Linked DNA regions of Aeoliella mucimassa. The protein of the gene in region 1 binds, or shares a complex with, the protein of each later gene. Links are inferred from orthologs where the notes say so. Each region holds a gene or a part of one and is shown in the gene's direction. Other genes may lie near its edges. The genes, in order: accD and accB.

The links.
Region 2: the proteins of accD (region 1) and accB are in contact, whole or in part, in a solved structure (PDB 8UXZ), measured with the Escherichia coli proteins. The link is inferred for Aeoliella mucimassa from one-to-one orthologs.

The regions. Positions count from the first base shown.
Region 1 is NZ_CP036278.1:299,585-307,848, forward strand. Bases 2,443-5,208 are described here. They hold accD (acetyl-CoA carboxylase, carboxyltransferase subunit beta), read left to right. Parts: upstream 2,443-3,264; coding sequence 3,265-4,152; downstream 4,153-5,208. Other genes in these bases: Pan181_RS01170 (histidine phosphatase family protein), read left to right, coding at 2,506-3,096; Pan181_RS01180 (DUF433 domain-containing protein), read left to right, coding at 4,168-4,440; Pan181_RS01185 (DUF5615 family PIN-like protein), read left to right, coding at 4,443-4,790; Pan181_RS01190 (hypothetical protein), read left to right, coding at 5,034-5,208. Also shown: Pan181_RS01155 (DUF1559 family PulG-like putative transporter), read left to right, coding at 1-611; SMC-Scp complex subunit ScpB, read left to right, coding at 688-1,347; rpe (ribulose-phosphate 3-epimerase), read left to right, coding at 1,618-2,442; more of Pan181_RS01190, read left to right, coding at 5,209-5,798; Pan181_RS01195 (IS5 family transposase), read right to left, coding at 5,850-6,644; Pan181_RS01200 (hypothetical protein), read right to left, coding at 6,701-7,357; Pan181_RS01205 (hypothetical protein), read left to right, coding at 7,853-8,264.
Region 2 is NZ_CP036278.1:3,034,885-3,043,247, reverse strand. Bases 2,176-5,040 are described here. They hold accB (acetyl-CoA carboxylase biotin carboxyl carrier protein), read left to right. Parts: upstream 2,176-3,291; coding sequence 3,292-3,789; downstream 3,790-5,040. Other genes in these bases: accC (acetyl-CoA carboxylase biotin carboxylase subunit), read left to right, coding at 3,860-5,040; Pan181_RS12220 (M24 family metallopeptidase), read left to right, coding at 2,176-3,233. In the rest of the region: Pan181_RS12230 (MotA/TolQ/ExbB proton channel family protein), read right to left, coding at 1-1,195; Pan181_RS12225 (6-pyruvoyl trahydropterin synthase family protein), read right to left, coding at 1,437-1,838; more of Pan181_RS12220, read left to right, coding at 2,139-2,175; more of accC, read left to right, coding at 5,041-5,206; Pan181_RS12205 (6-phosphofructokinase), read left to right, coding at 5,317-6,645; Pan181_RS12200 (inorganic pyrophosphatase), read left to right, coding at 6,708-7,322; imidazoleglycerol-phosphate dehydratase HisB, read right to left, coding at 7,328-7,921; Pan181_RS12190 (MerR family transcriptional regulator), read left to right, coding at 8,099-8,326; Pan181_RS12185 (sterol desaturase family protein), read right to left, coding at 8,312-8,363. UniProt on the Escherichia coli protein: This protein is a component of the acetyl coenzyme A carboxylase complex; first, biotin carboxylase catalyzes the carboxylation of the carrier protein and then the transcarboxylase transfers the carboxyl group to form malonyl-CoA.

The DNA.
Region 1 (8,264 bases):
GTACCTCGGCAACGCTTCGCAACACCGGTTTTGCTCCCAACACCACCATCAACGGTGGTTCCAATAGTTGGAGCGAGTACTCGACACCCGACGAATTGCCCTGGGCTACTTCGGGTGGGTACGGCATGGACTACTGGGGCGAGTCCGACCTGGATGAAACCGATGAAGAGTGGGATGCCGACACCTTTGTCGAAGGGGAGATCGTGTTCGACGAAGATTTCGACGGCGACGAGTCGGCCGAGGATGGGAATAGGACCGAAGGGGATGCGGGCGAAGCAGCTGACGACGAGACTAAACCCAACAAAGAACTCTCGGAAGAGGAGAAGGACGCAGGGGCGATGCCTCCGGAGGTCGATCAGGAGCAGCTGCAAGAGGATAGTGACGACATGGAACGCGAAGTCGCGCCCGGCTTCCTGGCCCGAAGCTTGCTCGGCGGCAACCCTCAGGCACCGAAGCGAGTCGGAGGATTCGCGGGGCAGCACTCGGGAGTCGTGGTGTTCGGCCTGGCCGACGGAGCCGTCGATACCATTGGAGAAGACATCGACGTGCGGGCGTATCGCCAGATGGCCAACCGCCATGATGGCGAGATTCCTGAGGGCGATCGCTGGTAACCGTACTCGATCGCCTGGTGCTAGCACCGGTGTTTGGCCTTGCCCAGGCAACTCGGCCCCGACTACTATTCCCGGCATGTCGGACCGTGAAACTACTAAATCCGAGGACTCGCCGCTGTCGATCAGGCGGCTCACCAATGCGTTTGCAGCCATGCTTGGCCGCAAGCCATCGGCGAGCGGTGCTAAGAGTGACGCCGCGCCGCGCGAGACCCCAACCAACACCCGCACCATTACCGAGGCCTTGCTGTTCGTCGGCCGGCCCGACAACCAGCCGATGTCGGCCGCTGCGCTAGCCGCCACGATGCGCGACATCACGCCCGAGGAAGTTGCCACAGCGGTCGACGAGTTGAATGCCGAGTACCTGGCCGACTCGAGCGCGATGACCATCGAGCAGTCGGCCGGCGGATACAAAATGGTGCTCCGCGAGGAGTACTCGCGGGTGCGGGATAAGTTCCATGGCAAGCTCAAGCAAACCACGCTCACGCCGACAGCGATGGAAGTGTTGAGCGTCGTGGCGTATCGCCAGCCGATCGAGCTAGCAGCCATCAACGAACTTCGCGGGCAGAACAGCCAATCGCTTGCCAACAGCCTGGTCCGCCGGGGCCTGCTGCGTTTGGAACGCCCGGCCGACAACCCCAAACGCCCGCTGTATCGCACGACCGAGCAGTTTCTCAAGGTGTTTGGGCTGACCCATATCAACCAGTTACCGCAGGCGGCCGAGTTCGAAGTGGCCTGAGCCGCGAGATTCCCCCAGTTTGATAGCTCGTCCCCTGGTTGGGGGTATTCGTCGCAAGTTATTGTCGTGTTTGAGTTTGCGGCCATTTGTGCGGGTTTTCTGCGAGATTTTGAACCATCTAAAACCGCCCAATTAGCGGTAGCGTGCCCCCGGGGGTGGCGAGTAAAATCCGTGTTTTGCATGTCGGCGCGTGGCCGACGCAGCAAACATGGAAGCGTTGCTCCTTTTTGCACCATCCTTACTGAACGGACTTTGCTCGGACCCCACGGTGTGGGTCGCGACAAAACAAGCCTGACCTTCGCGAACCAGCATTTGGTTTGCTTGTGGGCCGACGATCGACGTTTCGCAGCCCTGGCTTGTTCCTTCCTCCTACCTGAGATCCTGTTGTTGGTGACTGCGCTCAACCATCGCGAACAGATCAAATCGCAGCTACGGTCGGCGGCACCCGCGATTGCCCCCTCCATATTGCTCTGCGATTACGCCAAATTGGGGCAAGAGATTGCCGACCTCCAGGCGGCCGGTGCGCAGCTGATGCACCTGGATGTGATGGATGGCCACTTCGTGCCGAACTTCACGTTTGGCATGACCATCGTCGAAGCCGCGCGGCGATCGACCGATTTGCCGCTCGACGTGCATCTGATGATGGAGAACCCAGGGCGGTACCTCAAGCAGTTTCGCGAAGCGGGAGCCGACGTACTGACCGTGCACGAGGAAGTGTGCCGCGACCAACAGGAGCTGGCCGACCTGGTTGCCGAAATCCGAGAACTCGGCGCCCTGGCAGGCATCGCGATTAATCCACCGACACCGCTCGAGAAGATCGATCAGGTTGCTGCGGATTGCGATTTGATTTTGTGTATGAGCGTCATGCCTGGATTTGGCGGGCAGAAGTTCGATCGCACCGCGCTCGACAAATTGCGGACGTTGCACGAACGTGAGGATGTGGATGCATTGTTGGAAGTCGACGGCGGAGTAAACCTCGAGACCATTGCCGACTGCGCCCAGGCGGGAGCGAATTTGCTGGTTGTCGGTTCGGCGATCTCCAGCGGCGAGAACTACGAGAAACGGTTTAGGCAATTGGAACAACTCATTCGATAAACGCTTAGCAACCGCGTGCCGCTCGCTAGCTTGGGCGAACCACGCGAATGGAAAGCGCTCCCTATGAAACAACTTGTACTCGTTCACACCGGCATTACCGAATACGACAAGCAAGGTCGTATCCAGGGAACACTTGATGTTCCTCTGAGCAAGGTAGGCCGCGACCAGATTGAAGCGATTACGCAGGAACTGGCCCCGCTCGGTGCGACCAACCTGTTTACGTCGCCCGGCCAGGCATCGGTGCAAACCAGCGAAATCCTGTCGGCCGCGCTGTCGCTCAAGGTGCGCCCGCTCGATAAGCTCACCAACATCAACTACGGCCTCTGGCAAGGGATGCTGGTGGAAGACGTCAAGCTCAAGCAGCCGAAGGTGTTCCGCAAATGGCAGGAGCAACCCGCGACGGTCTGCCCCCCCGAAGGGGAGACGATTCCCAAGATCACCGATCGCGTCGCCGAGGTGATGACCAAAATCACGAAGAAGGTAAAACCCGACTCCACCACGTTGCTGGTGGCCCCCGCTCCGCTTGCTAGCATCGTGCGCCATGTGGTGACTGGGGCCGACCTGGGCAACCTTTGGCAATCGTTCGAAGCGGCCGGCAGCTGGGAGATTTTCCCGCTGGATAAGCCGGTCAAAGTAGAAATCGGGGGTCCGTAGAAAGCGCAGGTTTTCACGGCAACCGGCCGATTTCCCCTGGAAACCACTGCTTGCCCCTTCCCGCTTTCGTCGCCTACCCGGCCGAATCCGCCTCCCGCTTGCGGGCCGGAGTTGGTAGGATGGCAGCAGCGAACGTAGATTTTTTCCGCAACTTTCCGACTGTTTCGTATGGCAACCGGCGAATTGAAAACCAACCACGATCAGCCTGACAATCCTCAAGACACTGGGGAGCAAGGCGGACCCAAGAAACCTCGTCCCAAGCGTGGGGTGCCGAGCGGATTGTGGCTGCGGTGCCGCGACTGTGGCGAGACCGTATTCCGCAAGACTGTCGCGGAGAACATGAATGTCTGCCCGGTCTGCGGGTACCACATGTATCTCAGCGCGACCGATCGCATTCGCACCTTGCTCGACGAAGGAACCTTCGAAGAGTGGGACGGCGACCTCTTGGCGGCCGACCCGTTGGAGTTCTTCGATAAGAAGGCCTACGTCGAACGCCTGGTCGACGAGCGCAAGCGGACCGGACTCCGCGATGCCGCCCTCACCGGCACCGGCATGATTCGCGCCCGTCGCGTCGCAGTTGGCGTTACCGACTCGGCGTTCATCATGGGTAGCATGGGTTCGGTAGTCGGCGAGCGCCTCACCCGCCTTGTGGAACGTGCAACCGAGCAAAACTTGCCGCTCGTGATCGTTAGCGGTTCCGGCGGCGGTGCCCGCATGCACGAAGGCATCATCTCGCTCATGCAGATGGCCAAGGTCTCGGCCGCCCTCGCGCGGTACGACGAAGCCGGCGGTCTGTTCATCAGCGTGCTGACCGACCCCACCATGGGTGGCGTCGCAGCCAGTTTTGCCTCGCTGGGCGACCTGGTATTCGCCGAGCCCAAAGCGCTGATCGGCTTCGCCGGTCCGCGAACCATCAAAGCCACGATTCGCCTGGAGCTGCCTGAAGGGTTCCAGCGGAGCGAGTTCCTGCTCGAGCATGGCTACATCGACCGCATCGTAAAGCGATCGGACATGAAGAGCGAAATCGCCCGCTCGATCGACTACTGCGGCAAGTAAGGGAAGCAGACGACCATGTCGACCCGTACCGGCCATCGCTATGTGACAACCGATCCGGCGATTCTGAATGGCGAACCAATTATCGAGGGCACCAGAACCTCGGTTCGCGCAATCGTCGAAATCTGGCGCATGGGCGCCGCACCGGAAGAAATTCCGACTAAGCTGCCTCATCTTACCTTGTCCCAGGTGTTTGATGCATTGAGTTATTTCAGTGATCATCAGGATGAAATCCAGCGGTATATCGAGCAAAACGAAATCCCGCCAGAAAAACTCCACCGCTCTCAATAGCTATGAGCCAGTTGTTTGCGAAACTATATCTCGACGAAGATGTGGATGTGACAATTGGCACACTGATCCGTGCAAGGGCGTTCCACGTAACGACCACCACGGAGGCCTCACTGGTTGGTTCCAGTGACCAACAGCAGCTCGAATACGCAGCGAACAATCGCGCGGTCCTGGTTACCCACAATCGAGTCGACTTCGAAAAACTAGTCGATACCTGGTACCGAACCGGAAAGCAGCACGCAGGAGTTGTGATAGCCATTCGGCGAAGTCCGTATGCGATAGCGGAGAGTTTATTGAAGATGGTGAATTCCATGACGGCGGATGAGTTGGTAAATCAGCTGATCTATATTTGAACGAGTCGGAGTTCATTTTTGGTTGGGTTTGAAGGAAACGGTATTGCCCCCATCGATCCCCGAAATGTTAAAGTTTGCGAACGGGGGATGCGTCGTAGGCCGATTGCCTGAGTTCTCATTTTGTTGCCTTGGGGTAGTGCGCATGCAATAATCAACGCTCCTCTTTTCGAACCAGTAGCGACGGGGCAATGGTCGATGTTGCAGGGGCCTGCAACTCGGCTCTATTCGGATGGCAATCATGGCATGAATCGTTCTCTCTTGCTCCTATTCGCTGAGTTGTTGGTCGCGCTGACCATCTGTGGTAATCCCTGCGTTGCTGGGCTCTCCTGGTCGCAAGAGTGGTCTTGGTCTACGGTTTCGGAAAACGACCAGTACATCCTCGTCTCGCTATTGCCGAGTTCTGTGGAAGAGCAGATCGAATTCATAAACAACAGTTCTTGGGAAGATGAAGCCGAACGGATGGCCACCGTTGCCGAGATGCGGCGACTCGAAGCGACCTATTCTGTGAGCGGTGTCTATCGCAACGATGGGTCGACCACTCCCCTCTGGACGCTCAGCCAATTCGTCTCTCTGGCGAAAGTCAGTCCTGATGGTAATCGCGTGATTCAAGTGAGTGCCTACTCGGATATTGGTTGTCCTACGATTTATATTCATGATGCTACGGGGTGTGTGGGATCGATAAGCGATTTCTCAGTTGCAGCTTTGCCAGCACTTGCTTGCGATCGAATCCTTGGAAATCAAGGTCTCTATATTGATGACTGGGCGATAGATCCCAACGATCCTTCTTGGACCTACATGACGATCTCTTGGGCCGACGGGGCCGAGTCGACGGTTCGCCTCGACGACCTCTCGGTGGTTCGATCGAATACTACTCGCTACGCCATGCTGTCGGTGCTCTCGAACCCGAAAGGCATCGCAGCGCTGATCGTGTTTCTGGCGATGGTTTGTTTTCTGGTTTGGGGCTGCTTGCATCTGGTGATGCGGAGCAAACATCGGCGCGACGCTTAACGCACCGCGTACAACGCCTGGTCGTCCATCTCTAAGAACGTGTTTTAAAATTCACTTTTCCGCGCTGGCCAGTCTTTTCGACATGAGGCTGATCATGGCGACGTAGGTGATGGCTTCGCTGGAGGCGGTTGTTTTTTCGTAGTCCTTGCTGTTCCGTCGATGTCGGGCCAGCCAGGCGAAAGTTCGTTCCACGATCCATCGCTTCGGCAATACCACAAACCCTTTTAGGCCGACTGGCCTGAGCACCGTTTGTAGAATCCAACCAAACGTTTCCCAGGTCCAATCGGGCAACCCTGATCGACCGTACGCGAAGTCGCCAAACACAATCTTGATTCGCTTGAATTGCTCGCCCAGCTTGTCCATTACCCATTCGGCTCCGTCCTGGTCCTGCCAATCCGCGCTATGAACGACTATCGCGAGCAACAATCCGAGCGTATCGACCGCCACATGACGCTTGCGGCCCGTGATTTTCTTGGCCGAATCGTAGCCCCTTTCTTCACCTCCTTCGGCCGTGCGAACCGATTGGCTGTCGATGATCGCTACCGTGGGTGTCGACTTCTTGCCTGCCGCTTTGCGTGTTTTGGCTCGCAACGCATCATGAATCTTCTGCCACGTGCCATCATTTCTCCAACGCCAGAAGATGCCGTAAACCGTACTCCAATTCGGAAAGTCCTTAGGCAGCATCCGCCACTGGCAGCCCGTGCGGACGACGTACAAGATCGCGTTGATGATCCGCCGGCGGTCAATCGGACGACGTCCGAACTGCGAACGTGCTGGCAACAACTGACGAAGCAATTGCCATTGTCGATCGGTGACATCACTGCCATACTTCCTTTCCGTTTTCATGCTACGGCTCCTTCCTCAGGCTGCTAACCAAAAGAGGGAGCCGTAGCTGTTTTTCTTTAATCAGGCAATTTCAAAACACGTTCTAAGATGCGTTCGAGCCGGGCGAGGGTCTTGAGGGCGTCGGTCCGTTCGTCGCGAACTTCGGTCAGCTGCTGCGTGCGAATCGCCTGGCGTAGTTCGTCGAAGGCGATCTCGACCGTGCCGCTGTTGGTTGAGTAGCTGTCGCGACTCTTCGCCGCGTCGACAATTACGTGGAGCCGCTCCATCGCCCACGGGGTGGCGAACGCTACTGGCCAACTCGGGGAGCTCGATCGGATCTGCTGCCAGAGTTCCCGGGCTTCGTGGTCGATGCGCTGCTGACGATTGAGTCGCCGGGTGAGCAACTGCTCGGCATGGTGCGCGACCACGCTCTCCTGCAGTGTGTTGCGCTGCACCTGAAGCTGGGCGATCTCCAACTCACGGCGTTTGACTTCCGCACGATTCTGAGCCGCTATCGCTTCGTGGTATTCGCGAATCGACTGCTGGAACCGCCAGCGATCGGTCTGCGACACCGGACCTGGATAGACCGGACCTTGGTTCACAATGATCACCCCATGGTGACCATGATGGCGATACTCCGCCGGGTAGTACGACTTGTTGACATACAGCTGGGCCATCGCGGGGCTGGCGAACAACATCGAGACAATCGCGAATTGCAGAGTCGACTTGAACATGACGATTCCTTTGTAGTCGTAGGGCTTGGTCTAACACGTTGCGAGGCACCCCCACATACGACCCTCGCTCCAAGCTGTAACACGACAAGCCGCAAAAAAGGCAAAATCGTCCGCCGGGCGAGGCGAGCACTTCCGCGCCATAGAATAGGTATGGCTGCTAGGGGAGCGCGGGCCTCGCTCGACCAATCCATATTTCCAGGTCTGGCACGCAGAGCCGATCAGCCCCGTTTTCGGCCCTCGCCGGCGGTCGGCCGCCTGCCTTCCACGAATCTTTTCGCTAGGTGCGGTGTCGCGCATCGAGAAAGACCCCTTTGTTTTTAGGGTGTTTTTGCTGTTCCAAAAGTTTCTTCAGAAATATCCCCCTGGTTCGTAACAACAGCCCAGGGGCCCGTATGAGAGGGTGTAGTTCAAACCACAACAGGCAACGCCAAGCCGACCTGGCTGGCTCGCCTCCCCACTCGAAACCGGAACTTCCGGCCCTGAAAGGAAAAACCCATGACTCGCTCGACCATCGCTACCCTCGCTCTTGTTGCTGTTGTCGCCTCCGCTAGTGCTAGCTCGGCTTTCGCCGGTTGCGGCGGTGGAAAGAAGTACTACGGAGGAGCCTCGAACCTGCACCATCGTTACATCTCCTCTCACAACCACGGCGTTTACAAGCAACCAGTCGTCGTCCACCAGCCAGTCGTTATCGAAAAGAAGGTGATCGTCGAAAAGCCGGCTCATCCTTGCTGCCACCCGAACTACTGCATGACTTACGTGCACCCCGGCGACACCTGGGCCACCTTGTGCGAACGTGCTTACGGCCGCACCGATGTCTGGAACCAAGTGGTCACCTACAACAACATGCAACCTTCGGCTCCTTTGACCGTTGGTCAGCCGATCCAGCTTCCAACGTTCTCGGCCAACG
Region 2 (8,363 bases), 2.7 Mb from region 1 along the record:
CGGCTTGCGACTGCACCGACAGCCCCAACACATCGACTTGCTGAGTCACGATGTCTTGCAGCGTCTTGACCTGCTCGGCAATGAGCAACTGCAGCGACTCGACCTGCTGGGCGAATACGTCGTCGAGCATTCCCAGTCGATTCACCACACCATTCTCAATGGCGTTCACATTGCGGCTAACACCGTCGTTCAGCAGGGCAATGTTCTTCTCCGTCGACGAATCCATCGCCGCCAACTGGGTGCGAAGCAATTTTTCCAGGGCTTGCGACTGTTGCGCGGAAGAACTGGTAATCGCCTGAGCGTGACGTTCCAAGCTGTCGTGAAGCGTGGTTTCCAACGACTCGTTCAGCAATTGTCCCGTTGCAGCAGTAATATCAGCCCAGTGGCGTTGGCTCTTCTCAACCGTCTCCTGCAGCACCTGCGCCTGGCGTACGGTCATCGATTCCACCGTGCGAATCACCTGCTCAGCCATCCGACGAACCGCGGCCACCTGAGGATCGCTCGCCGAACCGTACTCAAAGAAACGGCCTACCATTTCTTCTTCCGTACGTTGATCCACTTGCTCCAAGAGCTTCGATTCGTAACGCTCCACCAGAAACTTGCAGAACATCAGAGGAAGCGACAAAGCCAGCGACAATGCGGTGGTATCAAAGGCCGAAGTGAGCGGCGGAATCACTTGCTCTAGCGACTTCACGATGTTGTCGCCATCGAACGAGAGATGGCCAATCGCAGCACCGATACCGAGCACGGTGCCAAGAAAACCAAAGCTGGGAACCGCCCACAGAATGACCCGCACCAGGGAATAACCACTCGACATCCGGTCGAGGTCGACTTCTTCCAAGTGATGCAGTTGGCGCTCCAGGGTCTCTGCTGAGTCTTTGCGATGAACGTAGTCGATCGCGGCACGCAAGCGTCGGATCAGATACGTGTTTTGGTAGGTGTAGGGAACCTGATCGAGCTTCTTGAGCAATCGTGGGGCCTCGCTCGTTGGCTGGCCTCCGGCGACCGGTTTCTCGAGCAGATCGCGTTCCATGACCACCGCTTCCGGCACGAGCCCCAGCACCCGAATTGCGAGCGCAGCAAAGGCGATACAGGCCAGCGACATGGTCGCCACTTCGATCCAGTGGCTCGCGAGATAGCGATCCAACAGGTCGCTATTAATCCAGTTTTGTTGCAGCAGAGCGTAGAAGCCCATACAGGCCATGCCACCCCAGATTAGAGGGGAGCGGATTAGCCAGTCGGAAAATGAAGCTATGCGTGACACGTTCGAGCATCCTTTCTCGATAGTGACGGCGGCAGTCGTATTGTAAGTGTAGAACCCTTGCGCAGCCGACCTGCGGGCCCTCATTGGTATGATCGGTCTAATCGTTAGACTCGACCAGTAAATCCCATTATTTCAGCTTCTTCGATGCCAGCATATAGCAGTGTGCGCTAAATTACGCACGGTACGAGGCAAAACACTTTGGGGTTTCCCACAGCCGTGCCTCTAAAATAGGGAATCCAGCCTCGGCGGTCTTCTCGTAGATGACTTTGGCAATATTTTCTGCGGTGGGGTTTTCGTCGATCAGGTAGAGCGGCTCGCCCATCTCTTGCAGCACCGGAACCACCGGATCGTCTTTGCACAGGATCATGCGGTGATCCAGATTCTCATCGATCCAGGTCGCCACCACCTGCTTGATGTCGGAAAAATCGAGCACCATGCCCCGATCATCCAGAGTCGGAGCTTCGATCGTAATAATCGCTTTGCCATTATGGCCGTGCAAATGCTTGCATTTTCCGTCGTAATTCAACAGGCGGTGGCCGTAGCAGAAGTCGATTTCTCGTGTCACTTGGAACATAGACAGGGCTCAGCGTTAGAGGGTGCCGATTCAAATACAGAGATAATGTATAGCGAAAGCTCGTCGATGCCCACTCGCTAGCATCCAACCGCGATTCCCAGTAGCTTGGGTCTCATCAAAGCCTTCTCACATGCCGAATAGGTCATTATTCCCCTATCCGGAAGGGATCGGGCACCTTGCCAATAGTGCCTCAGGCCCCGATATTGAAGCTTTGTCACGACCGGTCTATTGCCCCAGCGGTGATCGTACCGTCGGACCGCCAGTTTTTCGATCCATATTGCCACTTGCCAGCCTCGACCTATGTCCAACAGCGCTCCACGTCTTAAAAAACTGCGAAAACTGCTCCGCAAGGCTGGCACGGACGCACTGCTGGTCACCAATCATTATAACGCGACCTATTTGTCGGGTTTCACCGGTGAAGATAGCTACCTGCTGGTCACGCAAGACGACGAAACCCTGATTACCGACCAGCGGTTCACGCTGCATTTGGCCGATGAATGCCCGGACCTTCCATTGGTCATCCGCGGCCCCGGGCAACAGATGCTGCCAACCGTAGGCGAACTGATTGTCGAGAAAGGCATCGAGCGGCTGGGAATCGAAGGGGCGTCGATGACCATTGCAACCCAACAGGCGGTTGCAGAGCATGTACCCGACGTCAGTTTTGTGGTGACAAACGGGCTGGTGGAAGAATTGCGGACGGTCAAAGACAAGAGCGAAATCGACGCCACACGCCTGGCGTGCCAGCAGGCAGCCAAGGCCTTTATGGCCGCCCGCGCGCTGATTCGCCAGGAGTCGACCGAAAAAGAGATTGCCGCCGAACTGGAATACCAGGCCCGCCGATTTGGGGCCAAAGGGCTTAGTTTCCCCGTGATCGTGGCCGTGGGGCAGCGAGCCGCATTGCCACATGCTCAACCGACCGACAAGCGGGTGAGTGAGAGCGATTTCACCTTGATTGACTGGGGAGCCAACTCGGGGCTGTACCTCAGCGACTTGACGCGTATGGTGGTCACCGGTAGACTCTCGCCCAAATTCAAAAAAGTGTACCAAGTGGTTTTGGAAGCACAACTTAAGGCGATCGAAGCCATCAAGCCGGGTGCCTCTTGTGCAGAGATCGACAAGGTCGCCCGCGACCATATTGATGCCGCTGGATACGGCAAGTACTTTGGGCACGGACTCGGCCACGGAACCGGCTTGGAGATTCACGAAGCCCCTCGCCTGGGAAGTAACCAGGGCGAAGTGCTGCTGGAACCAGGCATGATCGTGACCGTCGAGCCAGGTATCTACCTCCCTGAGTGGGGTGGTATTCGAATTGAAGACGATGTGCTGGTCACCAAGGCCGGCCATGAAGTATTGACTGATGTTCCCAAGCAGCTCGAAGACTGCTGCTTGAGTTAACCAACTAGATAAACGTTGTGTCGACCTTTGATAGTCGGCCAGGGCGGTGGAGCAAGACATGGGAAAAGAAGGTTCTGGTAATCACGCCAACAGCGACGTTTTCGACGTCCGCCGAGTTCGTCGCCTCGTGGAATTGATGAATGAACACGATCTGTCGGAGATCGATCTCCGACAGGCCGATCAGCGGATTTGCCTGCGTAAGGGTGGTGACACCATCGTGAGCGCGATGCCGGCTCCGCAGATGATGGCCGCACCTGCTGCCGCGGCCCCGGCCGCGCCGGCCGACGCCCCTGCGGCTGCTCCCGCAGCAGCAGAGATCACTGGCAAAGTGATCAAGAGCCCCATCGTCGGTACGTTCTACGCCTCGCCGAGTCCCGATGCCGCACCATTCGTGAAGGTGGGCGACCAGATTGGTCCCGACACCACCGTGTGCATAGTGGAAGCCATGAAGGTATTCAACGAAGTTCCCGCCGAATGTGCTGGCAAGATCACCGCTGTGCTCGTTGAATCGGGCGACGCGGTGGAATACGGCCAGCCATTGTTCAAGGTCGAGTAGACGCATCCGCCCCCACTGGCTGCGTAGCTAACGCTTTTATCCACTTACTTTCTCTACTCCGATCGCCGCGATGTATCAACGTATTCTTGTTGCCAACCGAGGTGAAATCGCACTGCGGATTATCCGTGCGTGTCGAGAACTGGGCATCGAAACCGTTGCTGTTTACAGCGCGGGCGACGAAGGGGCTCACTACCTGGACTTGGCGGACGAAGCTTTTTGCATTGGCCCTGCGAAGTCGGCCGATAGCTACCTTAAGATCGCCAGCGTCATCAGTGCAGCCGAGGTCGGCAACGTACAAGCGATTCACCCCGGCTACGGATTCTTGGCCGAGAACGCTCACTTCAACGAAGTGTGTCGCAGCTGCAATATCGACTTCATCGGTCCGATGCCCGAAGCAATGTCGCAACTCGGCGATAAGAACGCCGCCCGCGATTTGGCCCGCCGAGCCAATGTACCGGTCGTGCCTGGTAGCGAAGGGGTGATCCAAAGTGAAGATGAAGCCATGCGATTCGCGCACGAGGTTGGCTTCCCCGTGCTGATCAAAGCAGTCGCAGGCGGTGGAGGTCGCGGCATGCGAGTCGCCGCGAACGATCTGTCTCTCAAATCGGCCCTGCAGCAAGCTCAGGCCGAAGCCCAAGCCGCGTTCGGCAACGGCGATGTCTATCTCGAAAAATACATCGGCCAACCACGCCATGTGGAAGTGCAGGTGATCGCCGACAACCACGGCAACGTCGCGCATCTGTGGGAACGCGACTGCTCGGTTCAACGTCGCCATCAGAAGCTGATCGAAGAGAGCCCGAGCACAAGCATCTCGAACGAGACGCGTGAAGAGATGTGCGAAGCCGCACGGCGATTGATCGCAACTGCCAACTACACTAACGCAGCGACGGTCGAGTTCATCGTCGATGGCGAAGGCAACTATTACTTCATCGAAGTAAACGCCCGCATTCAAGTGGAACACCCAGTTACCGAACTGGTCACAGGCATCGACTTGATTAAAACGCAAATTCTCGTTGCGTCGGGCGAGCCGCTGCCATTTACGCAAGACGACGTAGTGCAGCGCGGCGCTTCGATCGAATGCCGCATCAACGCGGAAGATCCCGATCGCAATTTCCAGCCATCGCCTGGCAAGATCGAACGCCTGATCGCTCCTGGTGGATTTGGAGTCCGCTGGGACTCGCATGCGCACAGTGGCTACACGGTGCCGCCACATTATGACTCGATGATCGGAAAACTGCTGGTCCACCAACCGACCCGTCAGGAGGCCATTGCATGTATGAAGCGTGCTTTGTCCGAATTGCGTGTCGATGGCATTAAGACCACAGCCAAGCTGCACCATGAGATTTTAAGCCACACGGCTTTTGTTGAAGGTCGCATCGACACGACGTTCGTCGAACGCACCTTCACGAATCTTTAACGGTTCACACCAACGCCCGGCGGGCCCTTTATTGGGCTAACCTTCACGCGGTACAATGCCGCCAAGGCGGCGTTGATTATTTTCTCACACTCTTACGACTTTGAAGAACCATGCCCGAATCTCTCACTCGTCCTTATTCGGAACAAAGCAATTTTCGCCGCGTGGCGATCCTGTTCGCCGGTGGCCCAGCCCCCGCCGCTAATGCAGTGATTTCCGCTGCCGCTGTTTCGTTTCTGCGACACGGTGCGGAAGTCATCGGCATGAAGCACGGCTACTCGAGCCTGGCCGATTTCGATCCGTCGAAGCCGCTCGAAGAAGGTCAAGATTACATCGTGATTGATCACCCCACGCTTAGCCGCACTCGCAGCAAGCAGGGCATCATGATCGGCACCGCTCGCACAAACCCTGGCAAAATGGTTTCGTCGCCTGAGCACCTGACCGACCCCGAACGCTCGGCTCCGCTCAAGGCTACTTACGAAGGCCTTCGGTCGATCGGCGTCGAAGCCCTGATCTCCATTGGTGGTGACGACACGCTGAAGACCGCCAACAAGTTCAAGATGTACCAGGACACGCTGCCTGAGGATGCCCCTCGCATCCCTGTGGTTCACCTGCCCAAGACGATCGATAACGACTACCGCGGTATCGATTTCACCTTCGGCTACTTTACAGCGGTCGACTTCCTCGCTCGCGAAGTTCGCAACCTGTTGGCCGATGCCGAAGCCAACAAGAGCTACTTCCTTGTTGAGTCGATGGGTCGCAGTGCTGGTTGGTTGGCTTATGGTGTTGCCATTGCCGGCGAAGCGAGCTTGGTGATCAGTGTGGAAGACATTCGCGGCAAGTACCGCACCAGCGAAGAGGTCACCAATCCCAAGACCGGCGAGAAGTCGACTCGCGAAGTCATGGACCTCGACAAGGTGATCAAGAGGATCGTGTTGACCATGATCACTCGCGAACGCGAAGGCAAGAAGTATGGCGTCATCGTCATTGCCGAAGGCCTTGCCGAGCTGATGCCTTACTCGTTCCTCGAAGGTGTCGGTCGCGACGACCATGGCCACATTAATATCTCGGCTATCAGTTTGCACACCATTTTCAGCCGCTTGATTGCCGAAGAGTATGAACGGCAGACCAAGAGCAAGCGTAAGGTCACACCGCTGCAGCTGGGCTACGAAGCTCGTTGTGCCGTGCCGCACGCGTTCGACGTCATGCTCGGTAGCCAGCTCGGCGTTGGTGCGTTCCGTGCTCTGGTTGAACAGAAGCTGAACGGCGTGATGGTTTCGGTTTCGGGTCAGTTGCAATTGCACTACGTGCCGTTCGAAGAACTGGTCGATCCGAAGACGTTGGTAACCGTGGTTCGATACATCGAAAACAACTGCGACTTCCAACTGCTCACTCGGTTCCTGGAAACCTACGTGAACGAAGAAGACCTCTCGTTGGTCTAACCACCACTCGGTTCCATCGCAGTCGCAGGCATTCGATTCCCTCCGTTTCCTAGGTAATCAGCATGGGCTTTCCTGAACCATTTTATCGGTGGCGTCCTCACCCCTGGCACGGCCTGGATGTTGGTCCCAATCCACCGGAGGTGGTGAACGCCTACATTGAATTGACTCCCTTCGACCGGGTGAAGTACGAACTCGACAAGAAGACCGGTTATCTTCGCGTCGATCGTCCGAATCGTACGTCGTCGTTTTGTCCAACGCTGTATGGTTTCATTCCTGGCACGTACTGCGGCAATCGCGTCCGCGACCTGATGCCGGGCGCAGAAGCCGGCGATGGCGATCCGCTCGACATCTGCGTGATTAGCGAACGGCCGATTTCGCTGTCCGAGGTCATCCTCACTGCTCGCGTGGTGGGCGGACTGCCAATGCGTGACAACGAGGAAGCCGACGACAAAATCATCGCTGTACTAGATGGCGATGCTGCCTGGCTAGGGGTGAACGACGTTTCGCAACTGCCAGAGGTGCTCGTCGACCGACTCCGGCATTACTTCAGCACCTATAAGATGCTTTCGCCGGACGAGGATCGCGTTCACATCGATGCCCCGTACGGTCGCGAACACGCCGACAAGGTCATCCAGGCTGCAATTGCTGATTACGGTGACCACTTCGGTACGGAGTAATCAAACTAGCTATCTAACGTTCCCTTGGTGCTCGGCACGCCCGGGCACCGGGGATCGTATTCTACTGCCATGCGTAACGCCCGCGCGGCGGCTTTGAACACCGCCTCGGCAATGTGATGGCTGTTGCGGCCGTAGTGCAGCATGACATGCAAGTTGCACTGGGCGTTGAACGACACCGCCTGCCAGAACTCTTCCAGCAACTCCGCGTCGAAGGTACCGATCTTCTGCGATGGGGTCGGCGCGTTATACACCAGATAATGGCGACCACTCAAATCGAGGGCTACGGTCGCTAAGGTCTCGTCCATCGGCAAGGTGAAATGCCCGTACCGGCGGATGCCTTGCTTGTTGCCAACCGCCTCGTCGATGGCCTGTCCCAGGCAAATGCCAACGTCTTCCACGGTGTGATGCTGGTCGACGTCCAAATCGCCCTGGGCTCGCACCTTGAGATCAATCACCGCATGCTTGGCGAAGAGCGTCAGCATGTGATCCAGAAAGCCAACCCCGGTCGCGACATCGGCGACGCCGGTTCCATCCAGGTCGAATTCGAGCTGGATATTGGTTTCGCCTGTCTTGCGATTGATCGAAGCTGTCCGTGTCATTTGGAAGATCCAACGAAAGTATGGGGGAATGGCTACCCTTAACCTACCAGCCAGCGGAGTTTTGCGTAGTCCCACCCGGAGGGTTCCGGGGTTTGGCCAGCCGGCCGGCCGGTTATAATTGCGACAAACGGCACGACCGAAGTCCCCCAGTCCTCCTAATTGTGCGAGTTCCGCCCGATGTCCGCTCCGATGCGAACCCCACCACCGCCTCGCGACGACTCCCTACGGGGTACCCTGACCATCGAGGCCTACGCACGCCGGCAAGGTCTTACGCAACGTGAGGTGCGTCAAATGCTCGGCACCGGTAAGGTTCCTTTCGTCCAAGTTCGTGGGCAGATTCGGGTGCCGATTGCTCCAGCGACTGACACCGGGAGTGATTCAGCCAGTGAATCAACGGATCGCTGAAGGATCATTCGCAGGTTCCTCCGGTGGTTGCGGCTTC